DNA from 2 places in the Pseudocitrobacter sp. 73 genome. Region 2 is predicted to be linked to the other one. Evidence: predicted binding sites of a transcription regulator. Region 2 holds the regulator's gene; the other holds the start of a gene.
What was found. The regulator PurR, encoded in region 2, represses purine synthesis genes. The targets are predictions, from matches to a motif close to CANGCAAACGTTTGCNTG.
Positions count from the first base shown of each region.

Region 1: purL (phosphoribosylformylglycinamidine synthase) is a predicted target of PurR. The motif match lies at 3,442-3,459, and genes of this name have one in related genera.

Region 1 is NZ_VTZO01000027.1:68,514-73,825, reverse strand. Features, by position in the region: gene F0Q32_RS22560 (MurR/RpiR family transcriptional regulator) at 1-296, opposite strand, end outside; gene yfhb (phosphatidylglycerophosphatase C) at 526-1,161, shown strand; gene tadA (tRNA adenosine(34) deaminase TadA) at 1,189-1,728, shown strand; gene mltF (membrane-bound lytic murein transglycosylase MltF) at 1,722-3,278, opposite strand; gene purL (phosphoribosylformylglycinamidine synthase) at 3,535-5,312, shown strand, end outside.
Region 2 is NZ_VTZO01000008.1:171,567-176,878, forward strand. Features, by position in the region: gene F0Q32_RS08055 (C40 family peptidase) at 1-565, shown strand, start outside; gene sodB (superoxide dismutase [Fe]) at 688-1,269, shown strand; gene F0Q32_RS08065 (MFS transporter) at 1,308-2,474, opposite strand; gene F0Q32_RS08070 (YnhF family membrane protein) at 2,636-2,725, opposite strand; gene purR (HTH-type transcriptional repressor PurR) at 3,020-4,045, shown strand; gene punR (DNA-binding transcriptional activator PunR) at 4,042-4,974, opposite strand; gene punC (purine nucleoside transporter PunC) at 5,084-5,312, shown strand, end outside.

The sequences.
Region 1 (5,312 bases), on a different contig from region 2:
CCCACCAGACGCAGTGGATCGTCACCGCGAATCTGGTTATGTACCGGAATAGAGTGCGGATTCGGATTGCTGGCCAGGGCTTCGCTCAGCGCCAGTTTCAGGGCCGGAAAACCTTTAAAGCCCAGTTTTTGCGCGAACTTCACCACGCTGGACTGGCTGACACCCGACTGGCTCGCCAGCTGCTGTGAGCTGAGATGACGCGCCAGGTCAGGCTGCGCCAGGATAAAATCGGCCAGTTTTTTATCACTTTGCGCCAGTTGTGGATATCGCTGGCGAATACGGATTAAACAATTCATACGCTCCTCAAGGGCAAAATTACGCTACCTCTCCCGACAACAATTCTGCTCGCCTGAAAGAATTATTATTCGATTATAACGGATTAACCTGAATTAAATATTCCATCTGGCGCAAAATATTGAACACTTTTTGCATCCCGCCGTTGAGGCGATGTTTCCAGAAATCACCCGCGCTATCTGTTACGCTTGTAATGAGTTAACGGAAATTCATTGCTTAAAGGAGTCTGGTTTGGCAAACGACCCCCGTCGAGTTATTTTTTTCGACCTGGATGGCACCCTGCATCAACAGGATATGTTCGGCACGTTTCTGCGCTATCTGCTACGGCGACTGCCCCTCAACGCATTGCTGGTGCTGCCGCTGCTGCCGATTATCGGTATCGCGCTGCTGGTAAAAGGGCGCGCTGCGCGCTGGCCAATGAGTTTGCTGTTGTGGGGGTGTACCTTTGGACACAGCGAAGCCAGACTGCGCGCGCTGGAAGCGGATTTTGCTACGTGGTTTCGGGCGAATGTGGTGGCTTTCCCGGTGGTGCATAAGCGCCTGACCGAATACCTCATCAGCACCGATGCCGATGTATGGCTGATTACCGGCTCGCCGCAGTCGCTGGTGGAGAAAGTCTATTTTGATACGCCCTGGCTGCCGCGCGTGAATCTTATCGCCAGCCAGATAACCCGGGCTCATGGCGGCTGGGTGCTCTCACTGCGTTGCCTGGGGCATGAAAAAGTCGTGCAACTGGAGCGCAAAATCGGTACGCCGCTGCGTCTGTTTAGCGGTTATAGCGACAGCAAGCAGGATAACCCGCTGCTCTATTTTTGCCAGCATCGCTGGCGGGTAACGCCGCGCGGTGAACTTCAGCGGCTGGAATAGTGGGTAATCTTATTCTCTCTATGTATAATGCGCCCCGATTTATCATCTGGAGTGCCCACTTTGTCCGACAATGAATTCAACCATGAATATTGGATGCGCCATGCGCTTACGCTTGCGCAGCGCGCCTGGGATGAAGGGGAAGTGCCGGTTGGCGCGGTGCTCGTGCTCGATAATCAGGTGATTGGCGAAGGCTGGAATCGCCCGATTGGTCGTCACGATCCGACGGCTCACGCCGAAATTATGGCGCTGCGTCAGGGCGGCATGGTGTTGCAAAACTACCGCCTGATTAACGCCACGCTGTACGTTACGCTGGAACCGTGTGTGATGTGTGCAGGCGCAATGGTGCATAGCCGCATTGGACACGTCGTGTTTGGCGCGCGCGATGCCAAAACTGGCGCTGCCGGGTCGTTAATGGATGTCCTGCATCATCCGGGAATGAATCACCGTGTCGAGGTTATGGCAGGCGTATTGCGCGATCAATGCGCTGGAATGCTAAGTGATTTTTTCCGCGAACGCCGGGAACAAATCAAGGCACTGCGCAAAGCGCAGAAAGCTGAAAATCAATGACGGGGCTGTGCGGCATCGACCAGTTCGCTTGACGTCGAGCCCTGCACGCTGTGCAGATAATCGCGTGGCGACAGGGAAATGAATGGTAAGAAGTCAGCATTGTTGCGGTTCAGTTCATCCATCGTTACCGCCGGGTAATCGGCGGCAATCGCTATCTCCTGAGCCACTTTCTTCTCTTTCTCCGCCAGATACCCCACCAGGCTAATTTGATACTTACGGATATTTTCGACATAGGCATAGGCCTCATGCCCGCGCGCATACCCGTAAGTAAGCTTGCTGTAATAAGGTTTTTGGCTGAGCAGCGGCAGGCGCTGTTTTACATCCGTCCAGCTGTCCGGGTTGCCTTTCTGCTTGACCGTTAACGCGCGGGCATCAAGCATATGCGCGTACCCCATATTATAAGCGGCGAGGGCAAACCAGATTTTCTCATCCTGCGGCACCGTATCCGGTACTTTCTCCATCATATCCAGCAGATATCGCATGCCGCCGCCAATGCTTTGTTCCGCATCGGTACGATCCGTCAGACCCAGGCTTTGGGCGGTATTTTTGGTGAGCATCATCAGGCCGCGCACGCCGGTGGGGGAGGTTGCCAGCGCATCCCAGTGCGACTCCTGATACGAGATAGCCGCCAGCAGTCGCCAGTCTATCTCTTTGGCGTATTTTTCAAACAGCGGCTGAAGGTCAGGCAATACGTTATCGACGGCGCGCAGGAACGACCGCGTATCGACATAATCGAAATCGCCGCCATGCCCCAGATATTTCTCTTCCAGGCGGGCGAGGGTGCCGTCTTCATTTATACTGTTGAAATAGTCGAGCATCGCGGCGGAAAGCGTGTCGTCTTCGTCGTTAACGCTAAACCAGGTCACCGGCTGCTCGTCGGTGATATCGAGCGCCACGGCCAGTTCCGGGTGAACGCGCTGGAACAGACTGATCGCCACCGAATCTGCGATGGTGTAATTCAGGCGGCCCGCCAGTACATCTTCCATTAAGGCTTCGCTGCTGCGCTTTTCATCCACTTGCCAGCTGATATCGGGATACTTCGTTTCTTTCAGTGCCTGAAGGTCGTTGATCACCGCATGTCCTGGCGCAATGGAAAGATTATCGGCGTTCAGTTCTCCCAACGAGCGCGGGCGATAGCTGCCGACGCGATACACCACCTGCTGAGAAACGGAATAGTAGGCCGGGCCAGCGTGGTAGTTTTTGACGCGTTCGCTGTTATAAACCAGGCCTGCAGCCAGCAGGTCTGCTTTGCCATTGTCGAGATCGTCAAACAGTTCGCTGATATTCTGTCGCACGGTCACTTTCAGCTTAACACCGAGGTAATCGGCAAACTGTTCAGCAAGGGCGTAGTCGAGTCCGTACTCTTTATCGTCAACGCGAGAGTAGGTTAAAGGTGACACAATGGTACTGACGCGAAGTTCCCCCCGCGCCTGAATGGCGGCAATGCGATTGGCCGGTTGGTTGATCCATGTAATGGAGGGCCAAAGGGCTGCTGCTAACAGCAGTGCAACGATGCCGATCAGCAGATAATTAATCTTTAATTTTTTCAAATAGTTAATTCTCTGCGCTAACAAAATCACTGTGTGCAGTGACCATAAGAAGACTATGGTCTGGAACAGAATGAGCGGCATTTTGCTTAAGATTACGCCAGTTGGCAACTAATTCGAGAGATACGTCACATCTATTGGTAAAAGCAGGAAGTGATTTTATTTCTACGCAAACGGTTTCGTCAGGGCGCAGGATTAACTATAATAGCGCCCGTTTTCCCCCCTTGCGCACACTGAAAGCTTAGAAGACGAGAGACTTATGATGGAAATTCTGCGTGGTTCGCCTGCACTGTCTGCATTTCGTATTAACAAACTGCTGACGCGTTTTCAGGCAGCCAACCTCCCGGTAAGCAATATTTACGCTGAGTATGTCCATTTTGCCGATCTGGATGCTCCGCTTCACGACGAAGAGCACGCCAGACTTGAACGTCTGTTAAAGTATGGCCCGAGCCTCAGCAGCCATACGCCATCCGGTAAATTACTGCTCGTGACTCCCCGCCCTGGCACCATCTCCCCCTGGTCTTCAAAAGCAACCGACATCGCCCACAACTGCGGCCTGACTCAGGTTCTGCGCCTGGAACGCGGTGTGGCCTGGTATGTGGAAGCCTCTACGCTTACGGCGGAGCAGTGGCGTGACGTGGCGGCGATGCTGCACGATCGCATGATGGAAAGCGTCTTCGACTCGCTGCAGGATGCGGAAAAACTGTTTGCTCATCATCAACCCGCACCCGTATCCAGCGTCGATCTGTTGGGGGAAGGGCGTCAGGCGCTCATCGACGCCAACCTGCGTCTGGGGCTGGCGCTGGCAGATGATGAAATCGACTATCTGCAGGACGCCTTTACTAAGCTTGGGCGTAACCCGAACGATATCGAACTCTATATGTTTGCGCAGGCTAACTCTGAGCACTGCCGACACAAAATTTTTAACGCCGACTGGATTATCGACGGCAAACAGCAGCCGAAATCGCTGTTCAAGATGATCAAAAACACCTTTGAGACCACGCCGGATCACGTGCTGTCTGCCTATAAAGATAACGCCGCGGTGATGGAAGGGTCTGAAGTCGGCCGCTACTTTGCCGACCACGAAACGGGTCGCTACGATTTCCACCAGGAGCCTGCGCACATCCTGATGAAGGTCGAAACTCACAACCACCCGACGGCGATTTCTCCGTGGCCGGGCGCGGCAACCGGTTCTGGTGGTGAAATTCGTGATGAAGGTGCCACCGGGCGTGGTGCAAAACCGAAGGCCGGTCTGGTCGGTTTCTCCGTTTCTAACCTGCGTATACCGGGCTTTGAGCAGCCGTGGGAAGAAGATTTCGGCAAGCCTGAACGCATTGTTACCGCGCTGGATATTATGACCGATGGCCCACTGGGCGGCGCGGCATTTAACAACGAATTTGGTCGCCCGGCGCTGAACGGCTATTTCCGTACCTATGAAGAGAAAGTGAACAGCCACAACGGCGAGGAGCTGCGCGGCTATCACAAACCGATCATGCTGGCAGGCGGGATCGGCAATATCCGCGCCGATCACGTGCAGAAAGGCGAGATCACCGTGGGTGCGAAACTGGTCGTCCTCGGCGGCCCGGCGATGAATATCGGCCTTGGCGGCGGTGCAGCCTCTTCCATGGCCTCCGGCCAGTCTGACGCGGATCTCGATTTCGCGTCCGTTCAGCGCGATAACCCGGAAATGGAACGTCGTTGCCAGGAAGTGATCGACCGCTGCTGGCAGCTTGGTGACGCGAACCCGATTCTGTTTATCCACGACGTCGGCGCAGGCGGTCTTTCTAACGCCATGCCGGAACTGGTCAGCGACGGTGGGCGCGGCGGTAAATTCGAACTTCGCGACATCCTGAGCGACGAGCCGGGTATGAGCCCGCTGGAAATCTGGTGTAACGAATCGCAGGAACGTTACGTGCTGGCGGTTTCGCCTGAGCAGATGCCGTTGTTTGATGAACTCTGTAAGCGTGAACGCGCACCGTATGCGGTGATTGGCGAAGCGACTGAAGAACTGCACCTCAGTCTGAATGACAAGCACTT
Region 2 (5,312 bases):
GACGGCTTCTACCCGCCGTAGCAAAAGCAGCGCGATGAAAACCGCAGCGACAAACGTCACCACCAAATGCGTGGTCCGTAAAGGGCATAAGAAAACCTGTACCACCAGCACGGTAGAGAACAAACCGTTAACTATCGCCGAAGCGCATAAGGCGCGCGTGCAGAAAGCACAAAAAACGGCGATGAATAAATTGATGGACCAGATTGGCAAACCCTATCGCTGGGGCGGAACATCTCCGCGCACCGGTTTTGATTGCAGTGGTCTGGTTTATTACGCGTATAAAGATCTGGTGAAATTTCGTATTCCACGTACCGCTAACGAAATGTACCACCTGCGCGATGCCCGTGCGATTGACCGTGGCGAGCTGGAGAGCGGCGATTTAGTGTTCTTCCGCACGCGTGGCCGTGGCACCGCCGATCACGTTGGCGTCTATATCGGCGGCGGGAAGTTTATTCAGTCTCCGCGTACCGGTCGTGACATTCAAATTACCTCGCTCAGTGAAGACTACTGGGACCGCCACTACGTCGGCGCACGCCGCGTGATGACGCCGAAAACCATCCGCTAACCCCTGCCCTGCCACGCTACTGGCAGGGTAACCTTCTCTTTTATCACACCTTTTAATTTGCTACTCTAACCACACTCAGTACAGGGTTACTGAGGATATTAACTATAAAAAGGAGAGTAGCAATGTCGTTCGAATTACCTGCATTACCGTATGCCAAAGACGCTCTGGCACCGCACATTTCTGCCGAGACGCTCGAATATCATTATGGAAAACATCACCAGACTTACGTCACCAACCTGAACAATATGGTTAAAGGGACGGCGTTTGAAGGCAAATCGCTGGAAGAGATCATTCGCACCTCTGAAGGTGGCGTGTTTAACAACGCAGCGCAGGTCTGGAACCACACCTTCTACTGGCACTGCCTGGCACCGAACGCCGGTGGCGAACCGACCGGTGATGTGGCAGACGCCATCAACCGTTCTTTCGGTAGCTTTGCTGAGTTTAAAGCGCAGTTCAGCGATGCAGCCGCGAAGAACTTCGGTTCTGGCTGGACCTGGCTTGTGAAAAAAGCCGACGGCAGCCTGGCGATTGTCTCTACCTCTAACGCGGGTACGCCGTTGACGACCGATACCAAACCGCTGCTGACGGTAGATGTGTGGGAGCATGCTTACTACATTGATTACCGCAATGCGCGCGTGAGCTATCTGGAGCACTTCTGGGCGCTGGTAAACTGGAAGTTTGTTGCTGAGAATCTGGCGGCATAAAGAAATGACGCAGAAGGGTTTTCCCTTCTGCGTTTTTGTTACTGACTGACCACGGCCTCTTCACCCTGTGAACGGCTGCTAAAGAAGACGAGCATTAGCGCAACCCCTGCCACAATCGCCCCCATCACCGGCACAAAGCTATACCCCAGTCCACCTGAAATCACCGCCCCACCGGCTACGGCACCCAATGCATTACCAAGATTAAACGCGCCAATGTTTACCGACGAAGAGAGCCCCGGCGCTTCATGCGCAACACGCATCACGCGCATTTGCAACGGTGGCACTACCGCAAAGGTCGCCGCACCCCACACCACCATACTGAATGCCGCGCCGATTTCTGTACGCGCCAGGAACGGGATCGCCAGCATAATCAGCATCAACAGCAGCAGAAAACCTTTCAACGTGCCGCTGACCGAACGGTCGGCAAATTTACCGCCAAGATAGTTGCCGATTGAGAAGCCCACGCCAATCAGCACCAGCATTAATGTGATAAAGGCAGGTGTCGCATGCGTGATGGTGTGCAAAACCGGAGAAATATAGGTATAGAGCGTGAACATCGCCCCGGCGCCCAGTACAGTCGTGAGTAACGCAGACAGTACCTGTGGACGTACCAGCACCGACAGTTCACGTTTCACGTCCGGTTTCTCGCCCGCCCCGCCCTTCGGCAGCGACAACCACAGGCCGATAATGGCAATGACGCCAAGCCCAGCCGTCGCCAGGAACGACATGCGCCAGCCGATGGTCTCCCCAAGCCACGTAGCCGCCGGAACGCCGCCGATATTGGCGATGGTCAACCCCATAAACATGGTCGCTACCGCGCTGGCTTGCTTATGTTTTGGCACCACGCTTGCGGCAACAACAGATCCCAGACCAAAGAACGCGCCATGGTTGAGGCTGGTTATAATGCGCGACAGCATCAGTGTGGTGTAATCCGGGGCGATGGCAGAAAGGACATTACCCAGGGTAAAAATCGCCATCAGGAAAATTAAGGCGTTGCGGCGTGCGCGATGTGAGAGCAGCAGCGTCATCAGCGGCGCGCCAACCATGACACCTACGGCGTAGGCGCTGATCAACATACCTGCGGCAGGAATCGAGACATCAACCCCTTTGGCAATAACGGGTAATAGCCCCATCGGCGAAAATTCGGTGGTGCCGATCCCGAATGCGCCTACGGCTAACGCCAGTAAGGGATAATTCACTTTCATGCTTTGACTCCGATTTGCCGCTAACGCAGGGCGGCGTGACAACAGAATGCAAAAGCATGACATCAATCACAAAAAAACAGAAGTGAACAAATCAGCAAAATATTTTTGCTGAAATGATAACAATCGCAGAGAGGGAGAGCCGTCTCTCCCTTTAGGATGGGTTAATGCAGGACGGCGGTCAGCGCGGCAGCAACGATCAGCGCCAGCGTAATAACCGTAGTGGTAATTGACATCTTCAGTTCAGTACTCATCAATTTTTCTCCTTATTATCCCCACACCAAAAGTGAGCTATGTCATTTTTGCACACTTATTCGCAAAAATCTTCCCGGATTTCACGCAATAACCGATTTTGCGCTTCCACTTTTGTCAAAGATAAGACAAAATTCGACGCTTATTAAAAAGTGTATCGGCCATTGACCCCCTCCTGTCGTCCTGTGTCGTTTTCCCGGCGAACCGCAATTCATAACATTGCGCCAGGGTGAGTGAAGGCAAACGTTTTCGTATTGAATCGATCAGGGGCAGGCCCGGGTCTGGAGTGAGATGGAATGGCAACTATTAAAGATGTAGCGAAGCGCGCAAACGTTTCCACTACAACTGTATCACATGTGATTAACAAGACGCGTTTTGTCGCCGAAGAGACGCGTGAAGCGGTGTGGGCGGCAATCAAAGAATTGCACTACTCTCCCAGCGCCGTGGCCCGCAGCCTGAAGGTCAATCACACCAAATCCATTGGTTTGTTGGCGACCAGCAGTGAAGCTGCCTACTTTGCAGAAATTATTGAAGCTGTTGAGAAAAACTGCTTCCAGAAAGGCTATACCCTGATCCTCGGCAACGCGTGGAACAATCTTGAGAAACAGCGCGCATACCTCTCCATGATGGCGCAGAAACGCGTCGATGGTCTGCTGGTAATGTGTTCCGAATATCCGGAACCACTGCTGCAGATGCTGGAAGAGTACCGTCATATTCCGATGGTGGTTATGGACTGGGGTGAAGCGAAAGCCGACTTTACCGATTCGGTTATCGATAACGCCTTCGAAGGCGGCTATATGGCCGGCCGTTATCTGGTGGAGCGTGGGCATCGCGAAATTGGCGTTATCCCAGGCCCACTTGAGCGCAATACGGGTGCGGGTCGTCTGGCTGGCTTTATGAAAGCCATGGAAGAGATGATGATTAAGGTGCCGGAAAACTGGATTGTTCAGGGTGATTTTGAACCGGAATCCGGTTATCGTGCAATGCAGCAAATTCTGTCCCAGAATCCGCGCCCTACCGCTATCTTCTGCGGTGGCGATGTCATGGCAATGGGCGCATTATGCGCCGCAGACGAAATGGGGCTGCGCGTGCCGCAGGATATCTCGCTGATTGGTTACGACAACGTGCGCAACTCGCGTTTCTTTACGCCAGCACTGACCACCATCCACCAGCCGAAGGATTCCCTCGGGGAAACCGCCTTCAACATGCTGATGGACCGAATTGTCAGTAAACGCGAAGAGTCGCAGTCCATCGAGGTGCACCCACGCCTGATTGAACGCCGCTCCGTGGCCGACGGCCCGTTCCGCGACTATCGTCGTTAAGCCTCTTTGCGAACGCTCGCTGCGGGCGTTCGCAACCATTCACTGTTCAACGTTTCACTGTCCCCCAAATAGGCTAATAACCAGCTTAGCGCCGGTGAACTGTCGTTTTGCTGCCAGGTCAGACAACAGGCCGCATCGGGAAACGGGTTTTCCAGTTCCAGAGCAACCCATTCGCCTTTATCTACCTTCGGTCGCGCAAAATGCTCTGGCACCATGCCAACGCATAACCCTGCGGATAAGCAGGTTTCTGACGATTCCCAGTCAGGCACCACGACCCTTTTCTGATTATCCAGCAACCATGTGGTACGTTTAGGTAACGAACGTGACGTATCTTCACGCACCAGCGACGGCCAGTTGCGCAACACATCATCACTGAGTGGCCCTGTCATTTGCGCCAGTGGATGGGAACGGGCTACCACGCACTGCCAGCTCAGCATGCCCATATCCCGAAACGCATAGCGACCACCAACCGGTATCGCGCGCGTCGCGCCAATCGCTAACTCAACTCGCCCATCCGCCAGCGCATCCCACACGCCATTAAATACTTCCTGATACACCAGCAGCTCTACATCACTGAAGTGGCGATAAAAATCGACAATCATTTGTCGGGTGCGCTCTGGTTTTACGATATTGTCTACCGCAATCGCCAGCTGTCCTCGCCAGCCATTGGCTATCTGTTGACACTGCTGACGGGTGATCTGCATTTTTTTGATAACAGAGCGTCCCTCCTTCAAAAACCATGCCCCTGCCGGGGTTAATTCCACATCCCGATGACGGCGTTCGAAGAGCGGAACAGCCAGCCACTCCTCAAGTTGACGCACCGTATAGCTGATAGCAGAAGGCACACGATGCAGCTCATTTGCCGCGCCGCTAAAGCTTCCGTTACGCGCAACCGCATCCACAACTTCCAGTGAATATTCAGACCACATATTCTGCCTACAAAATTTTTGAAACCAAGACGCAAATATTAGCGTTTCACAAGCCAGATTTCACTCTCTACACTCTCAGCCTCCTCATCTGTACAAAAAAGGCGTTTTTATGCAACCTGGGAAAGGATTTTTAGTCTGGCTGGCCGGCCTGAGCGTATTGGGCTTTTTGGCCACCGATATGTATCTTCCGGCCTTTGCCGCGATTCAACGCGATCTGCAAACACCGGCGGCCGCCGTGAGCGCGAGCCTGAGTTTGTTCCTCGCCGGGTTCGCCGTGGCACAGCTGCTGTGGGGCCCACTCTCAGATCGCTATGGACGCAAGCCAGTTCTGCTGATTG